Regions from separate parts of the Streptomyces sp. NPDC056061 genome, predicted to be linked through region 1. Evidence: predicted binding sites of a transcription regulator. Region 1 holds the regulator's gene; the other holds the start of a gene.
What was found. Region 1 encodes HspR, which represses chaperone genes until heat shock. Its sites were predicted from a motif close to TTGAGNNNNNNNNNCTCAA; they were not measured.

Region 1 (10,419 bases):
TCCGTCCGGACCCGTCAGCGCTCCGGCCAGGTCTCGTACGTCGGCCGCCGCCGCGGGCAAGGGCGAGAGACCCCGGGTGAAGGTGGACGAGCCGACCAGCACGAGCCGCGTGTTCATCCGGTCAGGCACCACCAGCGGCTCCCGCACCACGACCGGATCCGGCCGGAACCCCGGCACCACCGCGCCCACCCCCGGCACCGCAGGAGCCCCCGGCATCTCAGGACCGCCCAGCACCGCAAGACCCTCCAGCACCGCTGGACCGCCCCGCACCGCAAGGCCCTCCGGCACCACGACCGGATCCGAAGTCATGGACCACCCCCACATCCACCCCCACATCCACCCCCACGTTCACCCTCGCCGTCCTCGCCGTCCTCGCCATCCCCGCGTCTGCGTCTGCGTCTGCGTCCGCGTCCGCCCCCGACCCGATCACACGGTCACACGCCCGCTCCCGGGCCGCGCCCCGTCCCGGTCCGGCGCACCCGGTCGCTCATTCGCCGCCGTCGGGCGCCTGGAGTGCGGACCGCACCTCGCCGAGCAGGCGCGCGGCGTCGTCCGCGCTGCCCGCCTCGATCTCCTGCTCGGTCCCGTCCGGACGCACCACTCGGACCGTCACCCGATGGGACTTGCGGCGTTCGACGAGCCAGTTGAAGAACGGGACATAGAGCGGTGCCGCGGCCGCGAGGACCACCACCGCGTCGGCCGCACCGCCCTGCTCGCCGGGGCCCGGCGGCGCCATGCGGACCCGGGCGGCGCCACGCAGCTCATCGCTGTCGTCGAGCCATCCGGCCAGCGCGCGGGCATGCGCGTCCGCGTCGGCGCGGTCACCGGGAAACTCCATGACGTACTCCTGCACAACAAACCTTTCCGTTCGCTCTGTCCGTGTCGTTTCGCTCTGTCCGTGTCGTTCCCGGAGACTCACACGCCTGCCCTCGGACACGCACACCGTCGCTCTCGGGCACTCGCCCTCAGGCGTCGAACCGCGGAGCGCCCGGGTCCGCGCCGTACGCCCCCGTACGCCGCCCGGCCGCCGTGCCCCGTCCCGCCGGGGGATCCGGCACCCGCTCCGGCGTCGCGAACAGCGGGTGGTGACCGGCCACTTCGTACGGCAGGCGGAACGCGGTCGCCGCCTCGGACACGTCCAGCAGATCGGCGAGGAGCCGCTCCACCGGGTTGAGGGAGTGGGCGGGGGCACCCTGCCGGTAGGTCGCGTCCAGCCAGGTGCGGTTGAGCCCGGCGATGTTGGCCCACGCCGCACCCGCCTCCTCGACCGGCGGCCCGCACACGACGGCGCCGCCCGCCGCCGCGGCGATCTGCTCGGCGAGGCCGGGCGGCAGCGGTCCGGCGGCGGCCAGCGAGATCCGGGCCCGGAACGCGCGCCCGGCATAGCGGACCATCGCCTCCCGGGCCGACAGGGCCGCCCGGCCCGCGAAGGCGTCCGGTGGCGCGGGGGCGTTCCAGGTGGGCCGTACCGGGCCCGGTACGGCGAGATGGGCGTACTCCTGCGCCAGCGCACCGAACGCGGCCCGGACGTCCTCCCCGGGCGCATACGGCTCCAGGCAGACACCGAACAGCGCCGGGAACGCGAGTCGGCCGAGCTCCGCCCACACCGGCTCCCAGGACCGCACCCCGGCCGCCAGCGGCGACACCGCGAAGGAGACGGCACGCCCCGTGTCGTTCCGCGTGCACGGCGCGTGCGCCAGTGGCTTGCGCAGTTCTGCGAGCCCCTGCGGGTGAGGGGTGAGAGGCGCCAGCCAGTGGCGTACCTCCGCGGTGTCGGCGACCGCCTCCGCCCGCACATGACGGGGGGTGTACGCGAGCCGGTCGCGCAGCGCGAGCGCGGCCCGCACCGCGGAGTGCGTGTCGGCCGCGCGCACCTGGCCGAGCAGCGCCGTGTGCAGCAGTCCGGAGGGAGGCTCGTTGCGCACCCGCAACTCGAAGCGGATGCCCGCACCGGGTGTCAGCAGGGACTGCAGCCAGGCCGCTTCCCCGTGCGCGGTCTCGACGCGACGCTGCGCCTCGGGGACATCGGCGTACCCGCGATGCTCGTCGAGTGCCGCGGCGGGCGCGAGCCGCACCGCGACCCACGCCCAACTCCCCTGCGGCGACGCCGCGGTGAGCACACCGGCCGGCACACCGGCCGTCTCCGAGCCGCTCAATGCTCACGCCCCGGCCCCGGCCACGGCTGCTGCGGCGGCACCGAGGGCGGTACCGGGGGTGCCGCCGGAGCCTGGACCGGGACGGGAGCCGCTGCGTCCTCCTCGATGTACGGCATGCCCTGCGGGAAGGCCACCGCCGGGGAGACCACCCGGCCCTCGACCGCCACGTGCAGCCCCTCGCGGGCGGCGGCGTGCAGCGCCTCACGCATGGCACGCGGCGGCTCGGTCCGCATCATCGCCTTCTCCATGTCGGAACCCCCGAACACGCCGCGCCCGAGGTCCGCCAGGAACTGGCCCACGAGCGCCGTGCCGCGGCGGTTGCGCCACATCGTCCAGCCCATGTAGAGGCTGGTGCCGTAGGCGAACACGGACAGATAGGCGATGTAGCTGCCGTCCTGGAGCACCATCCGGTGCGTCACGTGCGGGTACCGGCCGCCGGTACGGATCCGGCGGAAGACCGGGACCATCGGCAGCCGGCGGTCCCGGACCACCCGGGCGATCTCCGCGTACGCGGACTCGGTGTGCTGTGCCTGGTCGGCGAGCAGCACCCGCCACTCCCCGATCGGTTCGCCGACCTTCGAGACCAGCAGAACGATCCAGAACGCGACGAAACCGCACTGCGCGCCCAGCATCGGCGCGCCGAACAGGATGGCCTCCGGGTCATTCGCCGCGACTCCCCCGAAGAAGCCGAAGAATGCGAAGACGAAGAACACCGCCATCGCCACGGCGGCGGCACGCAGCCAGAGGGTGAGCAGCGTCTTCCAGCTGACGGTGTCGTCGAAGGACACCTCGACCGCGTGGTGGCGCAGTGTCTTGTCGAGATACGCGGCATTGCCGTCGCCACCGCGCCAGCCGGGCAGGCGCTCGATCTCGTGTCCACTCATGGGCGGCCCCCCGGAGGGAAAGGAACGGATGGGAAGGGCTGAGACCTTGCCCACCCCCATAGTGGAATGTCAACTCGCTTTATATGTCAGGCGTGTTGCTCGATTTCCGGGCCGAACAATGCACAACGGCGCCATCGTGTTCAGGTCACGATGGCGCCGTTGTGTGGGGGAGTGACTGAGCGACATGTAACGACGGGGGATCGCTCAGGCACTTCGGGGGGTGGCGGAAACGGTCTCGGGTTCGAACAGTTGGTGGTCCCGCCGGTCCAGGTTGACGAAGATCATGTCGTACCGGATCGCGCAGCGGACGGGCTGCGGCGCTCCGCGCGGTTTGCGCAGGCAACGGTAGGCGCGTACCTCGTCGTCCTCCTCGCGGGCGACGACGATGGGGTCGCCGAACAGGGTGACCATCAACGAGTCGCCGCAGCGGGGGACAGCGGTGACCAGATCGATGAAGTGCCAGCCCGACCGGTACGCGGTCGCCATCTCTCGCCGGAAGGTCCGGTCGTCCGGTGGGATGGTCATGCGCCCGCGGATTTCGCCGGGACGAGATCCCAAGCCAGGTCCGACGTCGTCACCTGCGCGCTCGTCAGCTTCGTCGGCACAAGATCCCAAGCCAGGTCCGGAGGCGCCACATCCTGGGCCCGCACCGTCGCCTTGCCCGTGGGCGCGCTGTCCCAAGCAAGGTCCAGGGTTCCGATCACCCCGAATGTCAGCCCGGCGGAGAAGGTCGCAGCAAGCACCGAGCGAAGCATCTTGTTACTCATAGTGGGCTTCGTCCTCACTTCCAAGGTTTCCTCTCCCCCGCATGACAAGACGATCGCTCATCGAGGCACGTCAATGCCACAGAAGCGATGCATCATGTTCCTGTAGATTCATGTTCCTGGGGGGTGGATAAATGGTTACAGGTGAAGCAAAAGCGACACATCCCCACCCTGTCAGTGCCCTGTGCGACGAGGGGGCGCGGCTGTACGCCAGTGCACTGAGTGTCGGCAAGATCGCTCGCAGCGAGGTGAAACTCGCCCCTTGTCTCCTGGAGTTCGCACTGCTGCACCCGGATCCCGACGACGCCGACTGGCTCAGACCGGTTCCTCCGTTCGCCGCGCTGACGCAACGACTGCATCCCATCGAGCGGGAGATCCTGGACCGTCGGCGCCTCTCGGTCGAACTGACGGAGGCGTTCGAGCCGTTCATGGCCATCAGCGCCCAGGCCCCGCCGACCACGCACGCGATCACGGTGCTCGAAGGCATCGACCGGATCAACGCGTCCATCGAACTCGCCCTGACCGAGTGCACGTCGGAGGTCCTCACGATCCAGCCCGGCGGGGGCCGCAGCGAGGACGCGCTCAACATCGCGATCGAGCGCGGGAACATCCTCACCCAGCGCGGCGTGGGCATGCGCACCCTCTACCAGCACACCGTCCGGCACAGCCACGGAACCCTCAGTTACGCGGAGCGCATGGCTGAGGGCAAGGTGGAGATCCGTACGCTCGAAGAGCTCATAGAACGACTCATGATCTTCGACAACACGGTTGCCTTCATTCCGGCCACGGACGACCGGAAGGTGGCGCTGGAGCTGCGGCACCCCGGCATCGTGGAGTACCTCAGCAGCGTCTTCGAGCAGTTCTGGCGGCGCGCGGTCCCGCTCCAGGAACAGGTCCCGTACGATGCCACGCTCGAAGGCATCTCCGGCGTACGGCATTCCATCGCGAAGCTCCTCGTCGAGGGACACGTCGACGAGGCCATCGCCCGGCGCCTCGGCATGAACGTGCGTACCTGCCGTGCCCACATCGCGAAACTCAGTGCCGCGCTCGGCAGCAACAGCCGTGCTCAGCTCGGCTACCTGATCGCCCGTTCGGGAATCCTGGAGGAGGAGCAGAGCTGACGACGGTACGGGTCACGCCGTCAGCGGCGCCCCGGCCCACCGGGCCAGCAGTTCCTCCCGCTCCGCGCGTCTCGGCGTGCCGTCCCGGTGGGCACGGCCCCAGGCGAGCAGGGCGGCCGGGGTGACCCGGCCGTCCACGTACGTGTCGAGCAACTCCTGCGACAGCCGGAACTCGGCGGGCGCGTAGGACGCGGCGGCCGAGTACGCGGTGAGCTCCACGTCCCCCTCGGGGGTTTCGAAGCGGACGAAAATCGCCGGGCCGTCGTCGATGCCCCCGAAGGCCACGGTGAACACGTTGTCCAGCAGTATCCCGGCCACCTTGCCCGCCGACGACCGCACCGGCGCACCGGCCACCGTCAGATGCCGGATGTCGTCCCAGGCCCACCGGCCGCTCTGATCCTCCCCGAGCCCGGTCAGGCCCTCCTCGGTGAGCAGGATGCCGGGACCGGGTTCGTTCGGCGGAGCGCCTATGTGGGCCGCGGTGTCGGTGATCCAGAAGAGGCCGACCATGGGCATGGATGACTTCCCAACATGTCGCCGGGCGGGCGGCCCCGACTCGGCGTTGTGTGCGGTGGACGTGGACGCGGGAGGGCGGGCCGGCCCCAGTATGGCAAGCCCGTGATCGAACCAGGCACGTTCCGGGCACGTTCCGGGCACGTTCCGGGCGGGGCCTGCCGCGGTGGTCACGGACCACGACGCACACGGCCGCGACGCACACGGCGGGAGGGCCGGGGAACCGATCCGTGGATCGGTTCCCCGGCCCTCCGTCACGTCTGTCCGCAGGCCGCCCCGCGCGTCCGGAACCGAGATGCCCGGCCCCTGCCGCCCGGTCCGCCGACCGCGCAGCCCGTCGGCCACCCGATCACCCGGTCACCCGGTCACCCGGTCACCCGGTCGGACGAAATCTCGGCCGGACGAAACCTCGACCACGCAGAACCTCGGCCGTTCAGTCCTTCGGCCGCTTGGGCCGCCAGACCACCAACGCGCCGGTCTGCTGCACGTCCTGGTACGGCACCAGATCGCGCCGGTACGAGGCGTGCACCTGGGCCTCGCGCTGCTGCATCGCCGCCGCCGCGCCGTCCACGGCCGCCGAGAGCTCGGCGACGCGCTGCTGGAGCGCGGCGACCTGGTTCTCCAGCTCGATGATGCGCTTGATACCGGCGAGGTTGATGCCCTCGTCCTGCGACAACTGCTGCACGGTGCGCAGCAGCTCGATGTCGCGGGCCGAGTAGCGTCTGCCGCGTCCGGCCGTGCGGTCCGGCGAGACCAGGCCGAGTCGGTCGTACTGGCGCAGTGTCTGCGGATGGAGACCTGAGAGCTGGGCCGCGATCGAGATCACGTACACCGGTGTCTCATCGGTCAGTTCGTACGGATTACGTCGTCGGCCGTCCACCTCAAGCTCCCTTCGCCGCCTGGAACAGCTCCGCCCGCGGATCGCTGCCCGCAGTCGCCTTCCGGTATGCCTCCAGTGCCTCCCTGGCCTCGGCGCCGAGGTCCTTGGGAACCGTCACCTCGACGGTGACCAGCAGGTCGCCCCGGGTGCCGTCCTTGCGGAACGCGCCCTTGCCGCGGGCGCGCATCGTGCGCCCGTTGGGCGTACCGGCCGGGAGTTTCAGGGTGACCGGCGGACCGCCGAGCGTGGGTACCTTCACCTCGCCGCCGAGCGCCGCCTCCGTGAAGTCGACGGGCACGGTGACCGTGAGATTGTCGCCCTTGCGTCCGAAGACCGGGTGGGCGTCGACATGGACCACGACGTACAGGTCGCCGGCCGGTCCGCCGCGCTCGCCCGGACCGCCCTTGCCGCGCAGCCGGATCCGCTGGCTGTCCGAGACGCCCGCCGGAATCCGGACCTGCATGGTCCGGGAGGACTTCGCCCGGCCGCTGCCCTTGCACACGTCGCAGGGGTCCTGGGCGATGAGGCCCCGGCCCTTGCAGTCCACGCAGGGGTCGGTGAGCGAGAAGCCGCCACCGGTGCCGCGCGACACCTGGCCGGTGCCGAGACAGGTCTGGCAGACCCTCGGGGTGCCGTTCTTGTCACCGGTGCCGGAGCACGCCTTGCAGGGCGCCTGGCTGGACATCCGCAACGGGACCGTGGCCCCCTCGACCGCCTCGCTGAAGCTGAGCGTCACCTCGGACTCGATGTCCTGGCCGCGGCGCGGCTGCACCCGCGTCCCCGAACCGCCCCGGTTGAACAGGCCGCCGAAGACGTCGCCCAGGCCGCCGCCACCACCGAAGCCGCCGGCCCCGCCGCCCTGGCCCCCGCCCTGCGCGCCGCCGAAGAGGTCGCCCAGGTCGAAGTTGAAATTGCCTCCGGCGCCTCCCGGTCCGGCACGGAACCCGCCGTTGCCGAAGAGGGCGCGCGCCTCGTCGTACTCCTTGCGCTTCTTGGCGTCACCGAGGATGTCGTTCGCCTCGGAGATCTCCTTGAAGCGCTCCTCCGCCTTGTCGTCACCCTTGTTGGCGTCCGGGTGGAACTCGCGGGCGAGCTTCCGGTACGCCTTCTTGATCTCGGCGTCGGTGGCGTCCTTGGGGACGCCGAGGACCTTGTAGTAGTCCTTCTCGACGAAGTCCTTCGTGCTCATCGACGTCCCTCCTTCCGGACGAACGGCCGTGCGACCGGCCCGTCGGCCGGTCGCATGGCCGGGCGGTGCGCCGCGAGGTGGTCAGACGGGATGTCAGACCTCCTCGGTGCCACCGCTCTCCTCGTCGGTTGCCTTCTCTTCCTTGGACGCGCCCGGCTGCGGCTCGGCCACCGCCACCCGCGCGGGGCGGATGGTGCGCTCGCCGATCCGATACCCCGGCTGCAGGATCGACACGCAGGTCGTCTCCGTGACGTCCGGCGCGTACGAGTGCATCAGGGCCTCGTGGATCGTCGGGTCGAAGGGCTCGCCCTCCTTGCCGAACTGCTGCAGGCCCAGCTTCGCGACGACCGTCTCCAGCGATTCGGCCACCGACTTGAACCCGCCCACCAGCTCGCCGTGGTCCCGGGCCCTGCCGACGTCGTCGAGCACGGGCAGCAGCTCGGACAGGATGTTCGCGACCGCGATCTCCTTGACCCCTGCCCGGTCCCGCTCGACGCGACGACGGTAGTTCTGGTACTCGGCCTGGAGCCGCTGGAGGTCGCCCGTGCGCTCGTTGAGCGCGGTGCGGACCTGGTCCAGCTGGGCCGTCAGGCCGACGGTCTCTACTGCGTCCCCGGCCGGGGACGCCTCTTCCTTCGAGGAGGAGGGGGCGTCCTTCGGCTCAGCTCCGTCAGGGGTGGCGCCGGAGGGGACGTCGGGCTTCTCCTCGAAGCCCGGAGTCTCCTCGCTCACACCGCACCGCCCTTCGTGTTCTTCTCGTCGTCCACGATCTCGGCGTCGACGACGTCGTCATCGGCCTTGCCCTGCTGGGCACCCGGCTGCGGGTCGCCCTGCGGGGCGCCGTCGGCCTGGGCACCGGCGTACATCGCCTGGCCCAGCTTCTGGGAGACGGCCGCGACCTTTTCGGTGGCGGTACGGATCTCGGCGGTGTCCTCGCCCTTGAGCTTCTCCTTCAGCTCGTTGACCGCGGTCTCCACCTCCGTCTTCACGTCGGCGGGGACCTTGTCCTCGTTGTCCTTGAGGAACTTCTCCGTCTGGTAGACGAGCTGCTCGCCCTGGTTGCGCGACTCGGCGGCCTCGCGGCGGCGGTGGTCCTCCTCCGCGTACTGCTCGGCCTCCTCACGCATCCGGTTGACCTCGTCCTTCGGCAGCGAGGAGCCGCCGGTGACGGTCATCTTCTGCTCCTTGCCGGTGCCGAGGTCCTTGGCGGTGACGTGCATGATGCCGTTGGCGTCGATGTCGAAGGAGACCTCGATCTGCGGGACACCGCGCGGGGCCGGCGGCAGGCCGGTCAGCTCGAACATGCCGAGCTTCTTGTTGTACGCCGCGATCTCGCGCTCGCCCTGGTAGACCTGGATCTGCACGGACGGCTGGTTGTCCTCGGCCGTCGTGAAGATCTCGGACCGCTTGGTCGGGATCGTGGTGTTGCGCTCGATGAGCTTGGTCATGATGCCGCCCTTGGTCTCGATACCGAGGGACAGCGGGGTGACGTCGAGCAGCAGGACGTCCTTGACCTCGCCCTTGAGGACACCGGCCTGGAGCGAGGCGCCGATGGCGACGACCTCGTCCGGGTTCACACCCTTGTTGGCCTCCTGGCCACCGGTCAGCTCCTTGACGAGCTCGGCGACGGCCGGCATACGGGTGGAGCCACCGACGAGAACGACGTGGTCGATCTCGGAGAGCTGGATGCCCGCGTCCTTGATGACGTTGTGGAACGGCGTCTTGCAGCGATCCAGCAGGTCGGCGGTCAGCTGCTGGAACTGCGAGCGCGTGAGCTTCTCGTCAAGGTGCAGCGGGCCCTCGGCGGACGCCGTGATGTAGGGCAGGTTGATCGTGGTCTCGGTCGAGGACGAGAGCTCGATCTTCGCCTTCTCCGCGGCCTCGCGGAGACGCTGGAGAGCCATCTTGTCCTTGGACAGGTCCACGCCGTGCCCGTTGGCGAACTGCTTGACCAGGTAGTCGACGACGCGCTGGTCCCAGTCGTCACCACCGAGGTGGTTGTCACCGTTGGTGGCCTTGACCTCGACGACGCCGTCACCGATCTCCAGCAGCGACACGTCGAAGGTGCCGCCACCGAGGTCGAAGACGAGGATCGTCTGGTCGTCCTTGTCGAGCCCGTAGGCCAGCGCGGCGGCCGTCGGCTCGTTGACGATGCGCAGGACGTTGAGGCCCGCGATCTCACCGGCCTCCTTGGTCGCCTGACGCTCGGAGTCGTTGAAGTACGCGGGAACGGTGATGACCGCGTCGGTCACCTTCTCGCCCAGGTACGACTCGGCGTCACGCTTCAGCTTCTGCAGGATGAAGGCGCTCATCTGCTGCGGGTTGAAGTTCTTGCCGTCCAGGTCGATCTTCCAGTCGGTGCCCATGTGGCGCTTGACCGACCGGATGGTCCTGTCGACGTTGGTCACAGCCTGGCGCTTGGCGACCTCGCCGACCAGCACCTCGCCGTTCTTCGCGAAGGCGACGACGGACGGCGTGGTCCTGGCGCCCTCTGCGTTGGTGATGACGGTGGGCTCGCCGCCTTCGAGAACGCTGACGACGGAGTTAGTCGTGCCCAGGTCGATGCCGACCGCACGTGCCATTTCAATTCCTCCAGCTTGCCTACTTGAGCGGAACTGACTCAAGGATGCATGACACATGCCCCAGTGTCAACAGAGTTGAGTCGCATCGACTCAACTATCGTGCACCCGCCCCACTCGCAGCCCGGAATCGGAGGCGACACCCACCCCTCCCGCACCCCGCTCACCGCCTCCACATCTTCGCTCCATGGGATCGTTCTGTCACAAAATGCCGTGAGCCGCTCAAAACCGGCACGCGATCCGCCCGAGCCAGTCAGGGACGAACGATGCAGACGCAGAACTGGACGCCACCACGAAGACGGAAACGACGACGGGCAGGGGCACGAGCACGCA
Region 2 (10,419 bases), on a different contig from region 1:
CCGCGCGGCGCTGCATCTGCGGCATCAGGCGGGGGTGGACGGTGATCCGCTCGGGGATGTTGACCTGGGACTCCGCGATGACCTTCACGACCTCCTGGGAGACCGCGGTGTTCACGGCGACCGGGAACTCGGCCTGGACCTCAGGGGCGTGCGCCGGGGCCGGCAGCGAGGTGGCTTCGCGGACCTCCGCGAAGACCTTCTCCAGCTGGCCCTGGAAGTCCTGGAGCGCCTGCTCGGCCTCTTCCAGGGTGATGTCGCCGCGACCGATGAGGGACTCGGTGTAGAGCTTGCGCACCGAGCGCTTCTTGTCGATCAGCGTGTACATCTGCGGGTTGGTGAACTCCGGGTTGTCGCCCTCGTTGTGACCGCGGCGGCGGTAGCAGATGAGGTCGATCACGACGTCCTTGTTGAACGCCTGCCGGAACTCGAAGGCCAGCCGGGCGACCCGGACGACGGCCTCCGGGTCGTCGCCGTTCACGTGGATGATCGGCGCCTCGATCATGCGCGCCACGTCGGTGGCGTACATCGAGGAGCGCGAGGACTCCGGGGCGGCGGTGAAGCCGACCTGGTTGTTGATCACCACGTGCACGGTGCCGCCGGTGCGGTAGCCGCGCAGCTGCGACATGTTGAGCGTCTCGGCGACGACGCCCTGGCCCGCGAAGGCCGCGTCGCCGTGGAGCGCGATGGGCAGGACCGTGAAGTCCGTGCCGCCCTTGTTGATGATGTCCTGCTTGGCGCGGGCGATGCCCTCCAGGACCGGGTCGACCGCCTCCAGGTGCGAGGGGTTGGCGGCCAGCGAGACCTTGATCTGCTCGCCGTCCAGACCGGTGAAGGTGCCCTCGGCGCCGAGGTGGTACTTCACGTCGCCGGAGCCGTGCATCGACCGGGGGTCGAGGTTGCCCTCGAACTCGCGGAAGATCTGCGCGTACGACTTGCCGACGATGTTCGCCAGCACGTTGAGCCGGCCGCGGTGGGCCATGCCGATGACGACCTCGTCGAGGCGGGCCTCGGCGGCGGAGTCGATGACCGCGTCGAGCAGCGGGATGACGGACTCGCCGCCCTCCAGCGAGAACCGCTTCTGGCCGACGTACTTGGTCTGCAGGAACGTCTCGAACGCCTCGGCGGCGTTCAGCCGGCGCAGGATGCGCAGCTGCTCCTCGCGCTCCGGCTGCGGGGTGCGGGTGCGCTCCACACGGTCCTGGATCCACTTGCGCTGCTTCGGGTCCTGGATGTGCATGAACTCGATGCCGGTGGTGCGGCAGTACGACTCGCGCAGCACACCGAGGATGTCGCGGAGCTTCATCATCGACTTGCCGGCGAAGCCGCCGACCGCGAAGTCCCGCTCCAGGTCCCACAGGGTGAGGCCGTGCTCGGTGATGTCCAGGTCGGGGTGCTTGCGCTGGCGGTACTCCAGCGGGTCGGTGTCGGCCATGACGTGGCCGCGGACCCGGTAGGAGTGGATCAGCTCGAAGACCCGCGCGGCCTTGGTCACGTCGTTGTCGTGCGAGGCGTCGATGTCCGTGAGCCAGCGGACCGGCTCGTACGGGATGCGCAGCGCCTTGAAGATCTCGTCGTAGAACTCGTTCTCGCCGAGCAGCAGCTGGGAGACGATCCGCAGGAACTCGCCGGACGCGGCGCCCTGGATGACCCGGTGGTCGTACGTCGAGGTCAGCGTCATGACCTTGGAGATGCCCAGCTTGTTCAGGGTGTCCTGGGAGGTGCCCTGGAACTCGGCCGGGTAGTCCATCGCGCCGACACCCATGATGAGGCCCTGTCCGGGCATCAGGCGGGGCACCGAGTGGACGGTGCCGATGCCGCCGGGGTTGGTCAGCGAGACGGTGACGCCCGTGAAGTCGTCCATCGTCAGCTTGTTGCTGCGCGCGCGGCGGACGATGTCCTCGTACGCCTGCCAGAACTCGAAGAAGTTGAGCGTCTCGGCCTTCTTGATGCCCGCGACGACCAGTTGGCGGTCGCCGTTGGGCTTCACCAGGTCGATGGCCAGACCGAAGTTGACGTGCTCCGGCTTGACCAGGGTCGGCTTGCCGTCCTTCACCGCGAAGGAGTGGTTCATCGACGGCATGGCCTTGAGGGCCTGCACCATCGCGTAGCCGATGAGGTGGGTGAAGGAGATCTTCCCGCCCCGGGCGCGCTTGAGGTGGTTGTTGATGACGATGCGGTTGTCGAACAGCAGCTTCACCGGGACGGCGCGGACGGACGTGGCCGTCGGCAGCTCCAGCGAGGCGTTCATGTTCTTCGCGACGGCGGCCGACGGGCCGCGCAGCGTCACGTACTCAGGGCCCTCCGCCGACTCGGTGGCCGGGGCAGCCTTCGCCGGGGCCTTCGCGGCGGGGGCCGGGGCGGCCTTCGCCGGGGCTGCCGGGGCTGCCGGGGCGGCCTGTGCGGGCGCCGGGGCGGGTGCGGCGGGCGCGGCGGGGGCCTTCGCGGCCGGTGCCGGAGCCTGCGCCGGGGTGGCCTGCGGCGCGGTGGCGGTCGGGGCCGCGGCGCCGGGAACGGGCTTGTCCGCCGTGCCGGACGCACCCGGCTTGTAGTCGGCGAAGAAGTCCCACCAGGCACGATCGACCGAATTGGGATCCTGGAGGTACTGCTGGTAGATCTCGTCGACGAGCCACTCGTTGGGGCCGAAGGCGGCAGCCGGGTCGGAGCCCGGGCCGGCTTGGTCGGTCGAGATGCTCGAGTTACTGGGGGACTGAGACGACACGGCGGCAACCGCCCTCTTCCGCTTCACAAGGTGATGGACAGCGGAAATCAAGGCTACGCCTCCCCGGCCGTTCCCCGCAGGCCGGGCCGCCCATCGTCGCGCAAGTCACATGGAAAGGCGGGTTTCGGCGGTGGAATTGGCGGGAAACAAGCCTGGTTCCGCTCCTTCGCGGCAACGCCCGGCAAGGGCTACGGCCTCCTGGGCCGTACCCCTGGAAGAGAACGCGCAGAAGGCGCTCTTCCGGTTCGAACCATACGTCAACCGCGCGGTCGAGAGATCCCCGGAAGAGTGACTCGAATGCGGCAGCCGCGATCGGATTCGGCCACGCCGATCCGGCCGCCGTGCAGATCCACCGCCCAGCGGGCGATCGCCAGGCCGAGCCCCGTACCGCCGTCGCTGCCGGGCCCGTGCGGCGAGGGGACCTCGCCGCGGTTGAAGCGCTCGAAGACCCGGTGCCGCTCCGACTCCGGAATGCCGGGCCCCTCGTCCAGCACCTCCAGGGCCAGCGACTCCGGCCCCTCGCCGCGCCGCGCCAGCACCTGCACCCGGCCGTGCGGCGGGCTGTGCTTGACAGCGTTGTCGATCAGATTGGCCACGACCTGGTGCAGCCGTTCGGTGTCCGCGTACGCGGTCAGCTCCGGCGGCGACACGTCCAGGGCCAGGTGCACGTCCTTGCGGCTGTGGTTCCCGGAGCCGGAGGCCAGCCGGCGGTGCGAGGCGGCGAGATTCGCCTCCTTCAGCACTCCCGACAGATACGGCCACACCTCGAAACGGCCGGCCTTCAGCGTGACCACACCGCTGTCCAGGCGCGACAGGTCCAGCAGCGTCTCCACCAGTCGGCCGAGCCGCTCCGTCTGCTTCAGCGCCGTGCGCATCGTTTCCGGATCGGCCGAGGACACCCCGTCCACGACGTTCTCCAGCACGGCTCTCAGCGCCGCGATGGGGGTGCGCAGCTCGTGCGAGACATTGGCCACCAGTTCCTTGCGGTGCCGGTCCACCGCCTCCAGGTCGTCCGCCATGCGATTGATGGTCTGCGCCAGGTCGCCGAGCTCGTCGCGCCGGTCGGCGCCGCTCACCCGCCTGGTGTAGTCGCCGTGCGAGATCGACCGGGCCACGGTCGTCATCTCGTCCAGCGGCGCCGTCAGACCGTGTGCCACGAACTGGGTGATCAGCAGGGTCGCGATCACCGAGAACACGGTGATGAACCGCAGCTCGGTCCTGGTGCGCAGGGCCACCATCAGCAGCCCGGTGGTGATGAAGACCGAGATCACCACGAGTGCGCCCAGCTTGGCCTTGACCGAGAAGGGGCGCAGTCCGGAGCCGGGCCGGGTCATGTCGCCGAGGTCTCCAGGGCGTAGCCGACGCCGTGCACGGTACGGATCCGCTCCGCGCCGATCTTCCGGCGCAGCGCCTTGATGTGGCTGTCGACGGTACGGGTGCCGGAGGCGTCCGCCCAGTCCCAGACCTCCGCGAGCAACTGCTCGCGGGAGAGCACCGCGCGCGGGGTGTTGGCGAGACAGACCAGCAGGTCGAACTCGGTCGGTGTGAGGTGGACGTCCTCGGCGCGCACCCGGACCCGGCGCTGAGCGTGGTCGATCTCCAGCTCGCCCAGGCGCAGGATGCCGCTGCGCGGCGTGACCGCGGCCAGCGCCGCCCGCTCGACCCGGCGCAGCAGGACGTGCACCCGGGCCGCGAGTTCGCGCATGGAGAACGGCTTGGTCATGTAGTCGTCGGCGCCGACGCCGAGACCGACCAGCATGTCCGTCTCGTCGTCCCTCGCGGTCAGCATCAGCACCGGCACGGGCCGCTGGGCCTGCACCCGGCGGCAGACCTCCAGGCCGTCGAAGCCCGGAAGCATGATGTCGAGCACCATCAGATCCGGCTGCCACGCCTCGGCCGCGTCCACCGCCGCGGGCCCGTCGAGTGCGGTCTGCACCAGAAAGCCCTCGGCCCGCAGTCGGGCGGAAATGGCATCGACGATCGTGGCGTCGTCCTCGACCACCAGCACCCGGCGCTGCGCGCCCGGGGTGGCCGCGACGTTGTTGTGGGTGGTGTGTGTCTGTTCCATCGCCCCGCCCCTGCCCGTCCTCGCGGGGGCGGTTCCCCCGGGACGTACGGTCTTCGCTCGTGGATGTCGTGGGTGATCCCGTCACCCGTTCAGCAGCGTAAAGGCAGTTCACTGCTCTCGGCTACGCAGGGTGTAACGGCCGGGGCTCGCCGAAGTGGCGGAGTGTCGGCCTTGTGGCACTTGGCCCCCGGTCGTCCGGGGCAAAGGGGAACGAACGGCGAAGGGAATCAGACCATCCGGATTGCGAGATGCACCACGTCGGGAACACCTCGGGCAACGCCGACCTCTTCCGTCCTTACTCCACTGAATCCGGCATTCCGCAATGCTCGTTCGAAGTCGGTGGAGGGCTGGGCGGACCAGACCGCGAGGACGCCGCCCGGGGTCAGCCGCTCCCGGCAGGCCGCCAGACCGTCGGGTGCGTACAGATTCGTGTTGTCCTCGGTGACCGTCCAGTCCGGTCCGTTGTCGATGTCCAGACACAGAGCGTCGTAACGGTCCGTAGTCGTTCGCAGGTACGAGACGAGGTCCGTGGTGAGGATCGACGTACGGGGATCGGCGAGCGCCGCGCCGGAGATCCGGTCCAGCGGTCCCCGCAGATGCCACTCCACGATCGCCTGCTCGCGTTCGACGACGACGATCCGCCCCCACCGCGGCTCGGCGGCGGCCCGGACGAGCGAGAAGCCGACCCCGAGCCCCCCGACGAGCACCGCCGGGGCCGGCCGGTCGGCGGGCAGTGCGGCCAGGGCGGCGTCGACGAGCAGCCGCTCGGACCGGCCGTCGGAGGTGTCCATGAGGAAGCAGCCGTTGGCGATGATCTCGAAGTCGTCCCCCCGCTCCCGCAGCACCACCTCGCCGTACGGGCCGTCGCGGCGGTCGAGGGTGACGGGGGCGGGGGAGTCGGTTCCGGGGCGGTCGGGCATGGCGCGGATCTCCGGTGGCTGTCGGACGGGGTCCCCGCCATCCTGGCCGGTCGACGGGGCAATCGGCCAGCCGGTTACGGACAGGGGGCCGACGCGGCGCGCGGCGCGTTCCGGCGGTCCCCGGCGCGGGCCGGTGGCCGGTGGGTCGGAGGCTGCGTGGGGGCGGCGGGTCGGAGGAGGTGTCACGGACGGCCGTGCGCACGTGTCCGCCTGATCGCTCACAGCGAACATGCCCGGGGAACAATGGGCGGCTCAGGAGCATTGAGTCTGCATAGCTCAACTTGACTGCCGAAGGGGAGATCATGGCTACTGAGTCCAATGCGGTCACTCCGCTCGCCCTGCCCGTGCTGCCGCTCGACGACGAGGTCGTGCTGCCCGGGATGGTGGTGCCCCTGGACCTGTCCGACACCGAGGTGCGCGCCGCCGTGGAGGCCGCGCAGGCCGCGGCCCGCGAGGGCGGCGGCAAGCCCGAGGTGCTGCTCGTGCCGCGGATCGACGGGACCTACACCGGCACCGGCGTCATCGGCACCGTCGAGCAGGTCGGGCGGCTGTCGGACGGAGATCCGGGCGCGCTCATCCGCGGCCGGGGCCGGGTGCGGATCGGGGCCGGGACCGGCGGACCGGGCGGTGCGCTCTGGGTGGAGGGGACCCGGGTCGACGCGGTCGTGCCCGCCCCGCTTCCCGGTGCCGCCGCCGAGCTGGTCAAGGAGTACAAGGCGCTCGCCACCAGCTGGCTGAAGAAGCGCGGGGCCTGGCAGGTCGTGGACCGGGTCCAGCAGATCGAGGACATCTCCGCGCTCGCCGACAACTCCGGCTACTCGCCCTTCCTCACCACCGCGCAGAAGGTGCAGCTCCTGGAGACCACGGATCCGGTCGCCCGGCTGAAGCTCGCCATCCAGTGGCTCGGCGAGCACCTCGCCGAGCAGGACGTCGCCGAGTCCATCGCCAAGGACGTCCAGGAGGGCGTCGACAAGCAGCAGCGCGAATTCCTGCTGCGGCGCCAGCTCGACGCCGTGCGCAAGGAGCTCGCCGAGCTCAACGGCGACCCGGAGGACGAGTCCGACGACTACCGGGCGCGCGTCGAGGCCGCCGACCTCCCCGAGCACGTCCGCGAGGCGGCGCTCAAGGAGGTCGACAAGCTGGAGCGCGCCTCCGACCAGAGCCCCGAGGGCTCCTGGATCAGGACCTGGCTCGACACCGTTCTCGAACTGCCGTGGAACGAACGCACCGAGGACGCCTACGACATCCGCGGCGCCCAGGAGATCCTGGACGCCGAGCACGCGGGGCTGCAGGACGTGAAGGAGCGGATCACCGAGTACCTCGCCGTGCGCAAGCGGCGCTCCGACCGCGGCCTCGGCGTCGTCGGCGGCAGGCGCGGCGGCGCCGTGCTGGCGCTGGTCGGGCCGCCGGGCGTCGGCAAGACCTCGCTCGGCGAGAGCGTGGCACACGCCATGGGCCGCGAGTTCGTCCGCGTCGCGCTCGGCGGCGTGCGCGACGAGGCGGAGATCCGGGGCCACCGGCGCACCTACGTCGGCGCCCTGCCGGGCCGCATCGTCCGCGCCATCAAGGAGGCAGGCTCGATGAACCCGGTCGTCCTGCTCGACGAGATCGACAAGGTCGGCTCCGACTTCCGGGGCGACCCGGCGGCGGCCCTGCTCGAAGTCCTCGACCCGGCGCAGAACCACACCTTCCGCGACCACTACCTGGAGGTGGAGCTCGACCTCAGCGATGTCGTCTTCCTGGCCACCGCCAATGTGCTCGAAGCGATCCCGGAGGCCCTGCTCGACCGCATGGAGCTGGTCCGGCTCGACGGCTATACCGAGGACGAGAAGGTCGTCATCGCCCGCGACCACCTGGTCCCGCGCCAGCTGGAACGGGCGGGTCTGGTGGCGGACGAGGTGACGCTCGACGAGTCCGCGCTGCGCAGGCTGGCCGGCGAGTACACCCGCGAGGCGGGCGTACGGAACCTGGAGCGGGCCGTCGCCCGGCTGCTCCGCAAGGTCGCCGCCCAGCACGAACTCGGCGACCGGGAGCTGCCGTTCACGGTCACCGAGGGCGAGCTGCGCGCGTTGATCGGACGGCCGCACCACGTCCCCGAGTCCGCCCAGGACCCGGCCGAGCGCCGCACCTCGGTGCCGGGCGTGGCCACCGGACTCGCGGTGACGGGCGCCGGCGGGGACGTGCTGTTCGTGGAGGCGTCGCTGGCCGACCCGGAGACCGGGGCCTCCGGCCTGACCCTCACCGGTCAGCTCGGCGACGTGATGAAGGAGTCCGCGCAGATCGCGCTGAGCTTCCTGCGGTCGCACGGCGCGGAACTGGAGCTGCCGGTCGCGGACCTCAGGGACCGCGGGGTGCACATCCACTTCCCGGCGGGCGCCGTTCCCAAGGACGGTCCGAGCGCGGGCATCACGATGACGACGGCACTGGCCTCGCTGCTCTCCGGTCGGCTGGTCCGTACGGACGTGGCGATGACCGGTGAGGTCTCGCTGACCGGGCGGGTGCTGCCGATCGGCGGCCTGAAGCAGAAGCTGCTGGCCGCGCACCGGGCCGGGATCACCACCGTGGTGATCCCCAAGCGGAACGAGGCCGATCTGGACGACGTCCCGGCCGAGGTGCTGGACACCCTGGACGTCCACCCGGTCACGGACGTCCGCCAGGTGCTGGAGATCGCCCTGACCCCGGCCTCCGCCGGTCGGCCCGAGGAGAGGATCCCGGCCGCGGCGTAGGGTGCTTCGCCCGGACCGGGCGGGACCGAGCCGAATCGGACCTGTCCGGGTCACGGTGGTTCGGGTCGAATCGGACCTTTCCGGACCTGCCCGGACCCGGCCGGGTCGCGGTGGTCGGGCGGGATCGAACGTGCCTGCGGGCCCGGCGCGTCGGCGCCGGGCCCGCAGGCCGCGGCGATCAGGGGTGGTAGACGGTGCCCGGGACGGGCTCGGCGGGGGCCATCAGCTGCGGGACGGTGACGAAGGTGTAGCCCTGCTTCTTCAACGCGTCGATGATGCCCGGCACCGCGGGGACCGTCCCCTTGTAGATGTCGTGCAGCAGGATGATGCCGTCCTTGCTCGCCTGGTCCAGGATGCGCTTCTCGATGAGCGCCGAGTCGGTCGTGGAGTAGTCCTTCGCGGTGGCGCTCCACAGCACCTCCGAAAGTCCCAGGTCCTTGCTGATCTGCGAGACGGTGTCGTCGGTGCGGCCCTGCGGCGGGCGCATCAGGCGCGGCTTCCTGCCGGTTATCTCCGCTATCGCGTTCTGGGTCTTCTCCAGCTCGGCCCGTATCTCGGCAGGCTTTTGGTCCGTGAGGATCGCGTGCGTCCAGGTGTGGTTGGCCACCTCGTGGCCCTCCTCGGCGATCCTGCGCACGGTGTCCGGGTACTTCTTGACGTGGTTCTTGCCCAGCAGGAAGAAGGTCGCGTGCACCTTCTTCTCCTTGAGGACGTCCAGCAGGTGCGGGGTGTCCTCGCCCGGACCCGCGTCGAAGGTCAGCGCTATGCACTTCGCCTTGCGGCAGTCCACCGGGCCGAAGGAGCCCTTGGCGTCGGAGCCCGCGTCGGCCCGCGCCGCGGCCGGCGCGGTGGTGTCCGAGGAGCAGCCGGCCAGCGTCAGGGTGAGTGCCGTCACAAGCGCGGCGGCCAACCCCGTACCGATCGGCTTCGTCTTCAAGGACACGGCGGATCACTCCTCCACTGCTGGGCCGAGCACACGATGTGCGGCAGAAGCGGACTATACACATGGTGTATAGATGGGACCGAAGGCGGGGTGGCGACATCGAACGAGGGCGTGAAGTGCCTGGTGCGGGCTCGAAAACGGGCCGAGCCCCGGGCGACGGGTGGGTCGCCGGGGGCTCGGCCGTGTCGAGCGGTGGAACGTGTGGAGCGATGGGACGTGCGGCGGACGCGGTGGGCCGGCTCAGCCGTTCGCGAGGGCCTGCAGGCGGTCGTAGGCGCCGTTGAAGCGACTGTGGTCGCCCACGTACGGACCGGACTCGGTGTACTGCCACATCGTGTAGAAGCCCCAGCCGGCCGGGAGTTCGCCGACGGCGCCGGCGTAGCGGGCCACCCACAGCGGGTTGGTGGCGCCGAAGCTCGCGTTGTTGCCGGTGCAGTCCTTCCACCAGCTGGTCGCGGTGTAGATGACCGCGTCGCGGCCGGTGCGCGCCTTGTAGGTGTTCACGAAGTCGCGGATCCAGTTGACCATGGCCGCCTGGCTCAGGCCGTAGCACTGGGCGCCGTACGGGTTCCACTCGATGTCGAGCGCGCCCGGCAGCGTCTTGCCGTCCCTGGACCAGCCGCCGCCGTGGTCCACGAAGTAGTTGGCCTGGGCGGCGCCGCTCGTGGTGTTCGGTGTGGCGAAGTGGTACGAGCCGCGGATCATGCCCACGTTGTACGAACCGTTGTACTGCTGCGCGAAGTAGGGGTTCGTGTAGTAGGTGCCCTCGGTGGCCTTGACGTAGGACCACTTCACGCCGCTGCCCCAGAGCGTCGGCCAGTCGACGTTGCCCTGATAGCCGGCGACGTCCACGCCCTCGGTCTGGACGGCGCGGGTGTCGCGCGGCAGCCCGCCCTGGCCGTCGTGGGCGGCGACGCCCATGCCCATCGTGGCCGTGCCGCGGGCCGGCTTCTTGGCCGCGGCGGCGTCGTGGGCGTCCGAGGCGCTCGCCGCTCCGGGCAGGGCCAGGAGGAGGGAGAGGGCTGCGAGCAGGGTTCCGGCCG

Region 2: lon (endopeptidase La) is a predicted target of HspR. The motif match lies at 5,969-5,987, and genes of this name have one in related genera.

The regions. Positions count from the first base shown of each region.
Region 1 is NZ_JBHJWQ010000008.1:286,695-297,113, forward strand. Features, by position in the region: gene ACFC79_RS15585 (caspase domain-containing protein) at 1-309, opposite strand, end outside; gene ACFC79_RS15590 (hypothetical protein) at 488-838, opposite strand; gene ACFC79_RS15595 (hypothetical protein) at 966-2,156, opposite strand; gene ACFC79_RS15600 (hypothetical protein) at 2,153-3,040, opposite strand; gene ACFC79_RS15605 ((2Fe-2S)-binding protein) at 3,245-3,565, opposite strand; gene ACFC79_RS15610 (hypothetical protein) at 3,562-3,807, opposite strand; gene ACFC79_RS15615 (helix-turn-helix transcriptional regulator) at 3,939-4,925, shown strand; gene ACFC79_RS15620 (hypothetical protein) at 4,938-5,441, opposite strand; gene ACFC79_RS15625 (heat shock protein transcriptional repressor HspR) at 5,872-6,318, opposite strand; gene dnaJ (molecular chaperone DnaJ) at 6,320-7,507, opposite strand; gene grpE (nucleotide exchange factor GrpE) at 7,601-8,239, opposite strand; gene dnaK (molecular chaperone DnaK) at 8,236-10,089, opposite strand; gene ACFC79_RS15645 (sugar transferase) at 10,353-10,419, shown strand, end outside.
Region 2 is NZ_JBHJWQ010000001.1:549,303-559,721, forward strand. Features, by position in the region: gene ACFC79_RS02460 (multifunctional oxoglutarate decarboxylase/oxoglutarate dehydrogenase thiamine pyrophosphate-binding subunit/dihydrolipoyllysine-residue succinyltransferase subunit) at 1-2,719, opposite strand, end outside; gene ACFC79_RS02465 (ATP-binding protein) at 2,977-4,053, opposite strand; gene ACFC79_RS02470 (response regulator transcription factor) at 4,050-4,787, opposite strand; gene ACFC79_RS02475 (spermidine synthase) at 5,015-5,707, opposite strand; gene lon (endopeptidase La) at 6,010-8,433, shown strand; gene ACFC79_RS02485 (polysaccharide deacetylase family protein) at 8,612-9,376, opposite strand; gene ACFC79_RS02490 (lysozyme) at 9,617-10,419, opposite strand, start outside.